2 regions of the Paenisporosarcina macmurdoensis genome follow, and region 2 is predicted to be linked to the other one. Evidence: a T-box and tRNA genes for the amino acid it is inferred to sense, from the RefSeq annotation. Region 2 holds a T-box; the other holds one or more tRNA genes.
The links. The T-box of region 2 lies ahead of alaS (alanine--tRNA ligase). A T-box ahead of a tRNA ligase gene usually reads a tRNA of that ligase, here a tRNA-Ala.
Positions count from the first base shown of each region.

Region 1: it has a tRNA-Ala gene. The T-box ahead of alaS (alanine--tRNA ligase) is inferred to sense a tRNA for this amino acid. The anticodon was not compared.

Region 1 covers NZ_JBHSRI010000025.1:637,509-641,948, forward strand. The annotation lists gene ACFPYN_RS16750 (glycerophosphodiester phosphodiesterase) at 1-306, shown strand, start outside; gene ACFPYN_RS16755 (DUF2804 domain-containing protein) at 431-1,462, opposite strand; tRNA gene ACFPYN_RS16760 (tRNA-Ala) at 1,606-1,676, shown strand; purine riboswitch at 2,019-2,122, shown strand; gene ACFPYN_RS16765 (5'-methylthioadenosine/S-adenosylhomocysteine nucleosidase) at 2,326-3,207, shown strand; gene ACFPYN_RS16770 (staygreen family protein) at 3,597-4,061, shown strand; gene ACFPYN_RS16775 (DUF6241 domain-containing protein) at 4,303-4,440, shown strand, end outside.
Region 2 covers NZ_JBHSRI010000018.1:105,558-109,997, forward strand. The annotation lists gene recD2 (SF1B family DNA helicase RecD2) at 1-778, shown strand, start outside; gene ACFPYN_RS10225 (HAD family hydrolase) at 1,344-2,000, shown strand; T-box leader at 2,096-2,305, shown strand; gene alaS (alanine--tRNA ligase) at 2,366-4,440, shown strand, end outside.

The DNA of each region.
Region 1 (4,440 bases), on a different contig from region 2:
GATCATGAAGCCATTCGGAATTTTAAACGATCGGCTCCTCATATCGAAGTGGCTATATTAACCATGGAAGTACTCGTGGATGCATACGATTATGCGCGTGTTATTCCAGCGGATGCCCTTCATATATACTTGCCAACAGCGATGCGCAAAATGACAAAAGATGCATTACTTAAAGGAGCAATCATACGCGTCTTTACCGTTAATGATGAGGACAATGCACTTGCCTTGGAACAAATAGGTGTGCATGCAATATTCACTGATTTCCCTAAAAGAATGAAGCAGTTGTTTGATTTAAAACAGGCATAGGAAGGGAGAAAGGAAGAAGTGGATATTCCTTTCTGTCCATTCGCTTGGAGCTGGACAGTTGGTCTCCTCAGTACGCACAAAACCCCACGTTCTCCTAAATAAACGGAGAACGTGGGGTTTTCAATTACCATTTTGCTGTATGTTCTTCAATGCAACCGAGTAATTGTGTTATGGCTAGTCGAGAGCCGTCTTGTAAATAAACGACGCCGTTATAATAGCCCACCATTTGATATACGGTAGACGTGACGAGTCGAGCGTTGATCTTGGCTTCACGTTTAAAAAATGGAGTGAACGTTAAATTCACATCTTGTGAAAATTTTGATCGAATATGCCAGGGTTTCATAAAGTCTGTATTGTCGTAGGTGAAATTTACATCTTCTGAGATTTTAGACATTTTACCATTAACAAACACAGCATTCTCTGTCATCCCTGTACCATCTGTCCATTTTCCGCCAAAGTTAAGACCTATTCGCTTATTTCCTACGCGTTGAGAAGCCATCGCCCAGTTCCATGAAGCGGTTCTTGGCCAAACCCCACGACCATAATCAAGCACAGCGTAGCTATCTTCGGGATTAAATGAATAGCGCTTGTCCCCAAGTTTTACGAAACCACGAGTTGGCAACGTATGATGTTTGGCAGTATGTTGAAATAATTGACGATTCCATGGAATCACCACATTTAACGAATCATCGTCTTCCGGATGCTCGATATGTAAATCGGCATGAAGCAAATCACCATCAAAATTTGAGATGGTTACGGCCATATGAGTTTCGTTTTGCATATGTAGTAGCTGAACAGTCATTTCGTTATTTGAAAATTTCACTGTTTCAAGTACTTGATTAGGCATATGTACACGTTGTCCAAGTGGAATAGTAACCGTCTTTTCGAAAAAGCGTTGCGTTTCATAATCTAAGAAATAGACACAACAAACGGTCGCATAATCCATATGACGTATGGTGGCTGAAAATAAAATATCTTCACCGAATACACACCAATAATTCCATTTTTTCTTTCGCATAAAATGACCAGACAGATTACTATCAATTAACGGTTTTCGTGAAAAACCGATGGCAGCTGGGTTTAAATTTCCTTTTGAGTCGCATAAAGATATTGGAGCTAGGATCTCACGTTCTGCGTGTTGTTGCACTTTTTGCATCTCGCCACCCTCTCGCCTCTTGAATCATCACGTAAATTTGCTATATACTACTTATTGTAACAAATATATTCATTTAGGGATATTAGCTCAACTGGCAGTTGTTTAAGTCGACGGTACAATCAGAATTAATTCAATAGTAATACGGGGCCGTAGTTTAACGGGAGAATGACACAATGGCATTGTGTAGGCGGCAGTTCGATTCTGCTCGGCTCCATACCTTTTCTTCACTCAAATTTCAACTTGTGCAAACTTAAAACTTGAATGAAGAACTACTAGCACTTTCACTATTTCAGAATAGTGAAAGTGCTATTTTTATGTCATTAAATATGGAGAAATTAATCCGTTTTGTCCTATTATCGGACCGTGTTCAACACCAATTTGTAGAGCTGGTTTTTTTAAAGGTAAAGAAAATATTGACTAAAAAGTGAATTATTTTGAAATTCGAATCGTTTTTTCTCTCTTTTATCCCTTAAAGACGAACATTAAATAGTTATTTAGAACTTAATATTCACCTTTCTGTTGAATGTCTTTTATAAGTTTGTTATATTATCAACATAATAATATTAATAACAGTACTCGTATATGCTCAGTAATATGGTCTGAGCGTTTCTACTTAGTTCCCGATGAAAGAACTGGACTACGAGTTGAAGTATTCGGTTGTTCGGCATTTTTGCTGTTACCATTTTATGATTAGCATGAGTTCAGTTTTGCTTAATTGTTATTACTTTAACTTTCGTAGGTCTAGTAGGTAGAAATCATTCTATTTCCTAGACTTTTTTCTATGGATCAAATCTTCGAGTATATCAAACACCAAGGAGGAAAACGGATTGAAAGCAACAGCTAGTATAAAGGAGAGATTATTAATGAAAAACAATAGGATGAAAAAATCCGCTTTATTAGGAATTATTGCTTTACTGTTTGTATCGGTATTAGCAGGTTGTACTTCAACATCAGAAAAGGATACTGTTCAAGAGAATACTCAAAGACCAATTATGATTCAAGGTCCAATGCCAATAGAAGCTGAAAAATTTGCTGAGAAGTTAGAAAATGTGAAAGAAGAACAATCTGGGGATTTTGTATTTTACATAGGAACTTTAGACAACTATCCTGTAATTGTTGCAAAAACAGGTAAGGGAATGGAAAATACAGCAGCTGCTACAGCAGTGGCGATTGAAAAATATAACCCTATAGCAATCATCAATCAAGGAACATCAGGTGGGCATGATCCAGATTTAAACGTATTTGATATTGTTTTAGGAAAAAGAACGACAAACTTGGGAGCTTTAAAAACAGGAGATAAGGGCGAAGGCGAAGGCATTGATCCTACTACCTGGAAACCTATGGATTTGATGGCTTCTGAAGGAAGTGCAGGAGAAGATCCTAATGCTGAAAAAGCTCGTTTCTACGAGGGAGATAAGGAATTACTCGCAGCTGCAAATGCAGTTAAAGACAAATATACTGAGGGTAAAATTGTCGAGGGTACAATAGGTTCTGCAGACGTTTGGAATAATGAAGTGGATAGAATCAAATGGTTCCACACGAAATATGGCACATCTGTTGAAGAAATGGAGGGTGCAGCGGCAGCACAAATTGCTAAAGCATACGATGTACCATTTTTGGGGATTAGAGTGCTATCTAATAACAAAACAAATGGTGGTCAATACAACCCAGATACGGCAACCGCATGTCAGGAATATGTTTATGAAGTAGTGAAAAAATATATATCTACAATGCCAAGCGAATAATATAGTAGACCCACATTTACTTCAAACCAAGTAAACAATTGCACAGCTGGAAGTGTGAAGGTCGTCGGTTAGATGCCGAGCTACTCCATTATAGTAATAAACCACTCATATCAATTAATGAGTGGTTTATTTTTTTAGTTTTTCAACCAAAAAATATGACCTTATTTTCATAGCAGTTTAATATATCCGGAATTCTCAAGTATTCTTTATTGCTATCAACCCAGTCATATTGTTAGTGGTCTACATATTGTAATTCATATGAATTGAAGAAAGGGAGACTCATTTGAACGAACACCTAAGAAACATATATAGGTTAATCAATCTTGATCCAAACGCATTTAAGCTTTTGACGTTCTCGAAGCATCACTTTTGCTTGCGGGGAGAATTAAATGTCTGACTTTAATCCACAGAAATTATCAGTGAAACTCATGCCGCCTGCTACTTCCGAACAACCAATAGAAGGAAGGAAATATACGCTCACTCATTCTGATATTACTGCTGAATTATTTTTAGATATTGGATATGTGTACAATTATGAGGCTGTTAACTGGAAAATGCGGGATGAAGTGCTGGCGAAATGGAAAAAAGATAAGCATGGTCGTTTAAATTTAGTAGGAAAGGCATATATAGATGGAGGAGAGTTCGGTGAAAGTGTTTCAGGCATTCGTTTTAACATATTCAAAAAAGAAATGGAAACTGCACTAAAAGGAATTGTATATGGAGACCTACCATTTTACGATAACTATCCCGACTTGCTTGATGCCCCCATATTTATATATTATGAATCAGTTTATCCACAATATCGTCAGATTTATTACTATGGGACACCGCGCCAATATTTAGAGCAAATCTAGAATTCAGAGACGTTAGCACCTACTTAATCTTTGTGATTAAATAGGTGCTTTTTGTTTTATGTCGAACTAGCAGACATATTGTCAATTTATGCTGAATTCAAAACAATTCCTTTTCAATGTAAGTTACTTACATTAATATGAAGATTACATCTTATTTTTCAGATTTTTTTATAGTCCTAATCGTCTATTCATAACGAGTTTTATTCTAAGTGGTGGATTAAATTTTTAATTGGAGTGAAATATGAAAGAAACTAAAACAAAATTCAAATTCACAAGACTTCAAAAAATCGTTTTAAGTGTCACTGTTTTAGCGTTAATTGGCTATATTGGTTTTAGTATGTATGGGGAAAACCGTCCTATCATTAAAAAAGACGGAACA
Region 2 (4,440 bases):
AGGACCGGAGCAAATTTCGAAAGTCGTTGAACAAGTCATTAAAAGTGCTTTAGCCAAAGGTCACACCATTAAAGAATTGCAAGTACTGGCACCGATGTATAAAGGTCCGGCTGGTATTGATGCGTTAAATAAAATGATTCAACAAATGGTCAATCCAAATGATACAAAGAAACGCAAAGAATTAGTGTTTGGGGAAACTATTTATCGTATTGGGGATAAAGTATTACAGCTTGTAAATCAACCGGAGAGCCAAGTGTATAACGGCGATATGGGTGAAGTAATCAGCATTTCCAAAGCGACTGAAAATATTGAAAAACAAGACATGATGATTGTTTCCTTCGAAGGTATCGAAGTGACCTATCAGCGAAATGATCTTGGGCAATTAACTCTTGCCTATTGTTGCTCGATTCATAAATCTCAGGGAAGTGAGTTCCCTATAGTGATCATGCCAGTCGTGCGAAGTTATATGAAAATGCTTCGCCGTAATTTGTTGTACACAGGGATTACCCGTGCGAAGAATTTCTTGATTCTGTGCGGAGACGCAGATGTGTTTAAATTTGGTATCGAACGCACTGATGATTTAGCTCGATTAACCTCACTAAAAGAACGATTAAGTGAAGAAATCGTGCCTGTCACAGAACCGATTATCGAAGATGAAGATTCGAATGAAACAGAAGGACCAGTGTCATTGACTGCAACTAATCATTTGAAGATTCACCCCTTGGTCGGCATGAATGGAACAACGCCATATGATTTTTTAGAAGCAAAGGCTGAATGACGATAACAAGAACGAAAACATTTATAGTTGCAAGGAATCAGCGACACTCCCGCGGAAAATCGGGCTAGAAAGTCCTCGCAGAGAGGAGACTTTCCGGTCCATAAGCTGCACTGGAGTTGATTTCTTGTAAATTATTATTTTTCCAAGTACTCAACTTTCGCAAATCGAAAATATACTTTTCCTACGTAAAATTGAATTAGAGAATTGACGAAAGAAGAAATGTTTTTATCGTTCATCTACATAGAATCACAAAGATAAAGAGATTCTGTTTGCTTTGGGCTTTAGTCCAATGCACCATTGGACTAAAAAAGGGAAAGACCCTGTTTAATTACTATTTACTTATTGTGTAGATATGTAGTAAAACAGCTTAGTCTCCAGCGGAAAGCGTAGCAGTAAACTGCACAACCATAGACCCAATACCGATAAAAAAGAGCGAAGAGAGAGTCGCATTTTCTAGTAGTCAAATGGGATATTAGTTTATGGATCAGCCGATAGTTCTCAAAGGTTGGAGAGTGTTTTTTTCTATGCAAAAATTGATAAACTATACTTTCAAAAGAGGTGCAGCATGATAAAAGCAGTTATTTTCGATTTTGATGGACTGATTATTGATACAGAAACAGTGTGGTATGAAGCTTATAAGGATGCATTATTACAACATGAAATGAACTTGACGATTGAACAATTTGCATTAGTCATTGGCACGGATGATACAGTATTAGATACATATATTTTGTCCAATATAAAAGAATCTTCAACGATTTCTGAAATCAAAAAGTTGGCAACAAAACTATTCCACGAAAAGATTGGGCAGCCTATTTTAAGAGATGGTGTGAAAGATTATTTGCTTGCAGCTAAAGAAGCGGGGCTAAAAATAGGATTGGCTTCCAGTTCAAAAAGGAATTGGGTAGAAAAGTTTTTGACGCAACTTCACATAATCCACTATTTTGAAGTAATCAAAACAAGCGATGATGTAACATCTGTAAAGCCAAACCCCGAACTGTATATACAAGCCATAAAAGCATTAGGTGTGAGACCAGATGAAGCGGTTGCTTTTGAAGACTCATTGAACGGTTTAAAAGCAGCACGAGCAGCAGGCTTGAAATGTGTGATCTTTCCTAACCCGGTAACCACTAATTTAGCTTTTGAAGATCACAGTCTGAGGTTGTCTTCTATGGCAGAAAGACCATTGGAATTTATCCTAAAAGAGTTAAGTGGAACATAGGACATAAGTTTTGGTGGATTAACGAAGGAAAATGGAGTATTTTCAAAAGAGAATTGACACACAGGCAATTATTTTTTATACTTCTAAACAAATGAATGAAAACGTTGATGGAGAAAGTACATTTTTGAAGCTTGCACAAGAAAAAGGTTCCTTGGCTGAAAGAACCTTCAAGTTTATGGATGGAAAGCTACTCCTGAGTGCAGCTAATCACTGTCGTAAGCCGCGTTAAGGCATAATCGAGAGACAGCAGAGAACTTTCTGCTGTAACTAGGGTGGTACCGCGAATTGAAGCCTTCGTCCCTTTTTTAGGGATTGAGGGCTTTTTCTATGCGCTTTACGCTTTTCTAACTTAAGGAGGAATATTGATGAAAACTGCAGCACAAATTCGACGAATGTATTTAGATTTCTTTATTGAAAAAGGACATGCACTAGAACCGAGTGCGCCACTAGTACCAATTAACGATAATTCACTACTGTGGATTAATAGTGGTGTCGCAACCTTAAAAAAATATTTTGATGGTCGTGTGATTCCTGAGAACCCACGCATAACGAATGCTCAAAAATCTATTCGTACAAACGACATTGAAAATGTAGGGAAAACTGCTCGTCACCATACTTTCTTTGAGATGTTAGGAAACTTTTCGATTGGCGAATACTTCAAAAAAGAAGCCATTCACTGGGCGTGGGAATTTTTAACCGACAAAAAATGGATGGGCTTTGACCCAGAACTTTTATCAATTACCATCCATCCAGAAGATGAAGAAGCGTATGCAATTTGGCGTGATGAAATAGGGATTCCTGAAGAACGCATTATTCGTTTAGAAGGAAATTTCTGGGACATCGGTGAAGGTCCAAGTGGTCCAAACTCGGAAATATTTTATGACCGAGGCGAGAGTTATGGCAATGACATAACGGATCCTGAAATGTATGCAGGTGGAGAAAATGATCGCTATTTAGAAATTTGGAACTTAGTTTTCTCGGAATTCAACCACAATCCTGATCACACATATACGCCACTTCCTAAGCAAAATATTGATACGGGAATGGGTCTTGAACGTATGGCATGTGTCGTACAAAATGTACCTACTAACTTTGATACGGATTTATTTATGCCGATTATCAACAAAACACAAGAAGTCGCAGGTAAAGAATACGGTAACGGTGGTGAGGATGATCTCGCGTTTAAAATTATTGCAGATCACACACGTACAGTTGCTTTTGCTATAGGAGACGGTGCACTCCCTTCTAATGAAGGACGGGGCTATGTGTTGCGTAGATTATTACGTCGTGCTGTCCGTTTTGGTAAAAACTTAGGTATTGACCGTCCATTTATGTACATGTTAGTGCCAATTATTGGAGAAATAATGAATGACTTTTATCCGGAAGTCTCTGCTAAAAAAGATTTCATTATGCGTGTTATTAAAAATGAAGAAGAGCGTTTCCATGAAACCTTACAAGATGGACTTGGTATTTTATCGAACGTCATTTCTACGCAACAAGCTGCAGGCTTAACTGTTATTCCAGGTAGTGACGCGTTCCGTTTATACGATACGTATGGTTTCCCTGTTGAGTTAACTGAAGAATATGCTGAAGAAGTGGGCATGACAGTTGACCATGAAGGATTTAAAGCTTCTCTTGAAGCTCAACGTACCCGTGCTAGATCTGCACGTAAAGATGTAGATTCCATGCAAGTACAATCTGAAGTATTAGGTAATATTAAAGAAACAAGTACATTTATTGGCTACGATACTGTCGTTGCAACTGCTAAAATTTTAGTTATCGTAAAAGACGGAGAACTTGTTGAACAAGCTCAAGAAGGCGATGAAGTTAAAGTTGTACTAGATCACACACCTTTCTATGCTGAAAGTGGTGGTCAAATTGCCGATCACGGTCGCATTGAAAATGATTTGTTCAAAGGCTTTGTCAAAGATGTTCAAAAAGCGCCAAATGGTCAAAATCTTCATACCATGATAATTGACTCTGGCGAATTGACGACAGGTGCTGAAGTTACGGCAAATGTGGATCAAACATTACGCAAGTCAACGGTTAAAAATCATACAGCTACACATTTATTGCATCAAGCATTAAAAGATGTGTTAGGAACTCACGTAAACCAAGCGGGTTCATATGTTGGTCCAGATCGCTTGCGTTTTGACTTCTCTCATTTTGGGCAAGTGACGAAAGAAGAGCTTGTGACAATTGAGAGACAAGTAAATGAGAAGATATGGGAAGATATTCAAGTAGTTACTGGCTTCCACGGGATTGATGAAGCAAAACAAATGGGCGCGATGGCACTATTTGGTGAAAAGTATGGAAAAATTGTTCGTGTGGTTTCTATCAATCAATATTCACTTGAATTATGTGGAGGATGTCACGTGACGAACACTTCACAAATTGGTTTCTTTAAACTTGTAAGTGAAAGTGGGATTGGCGCTGGTAC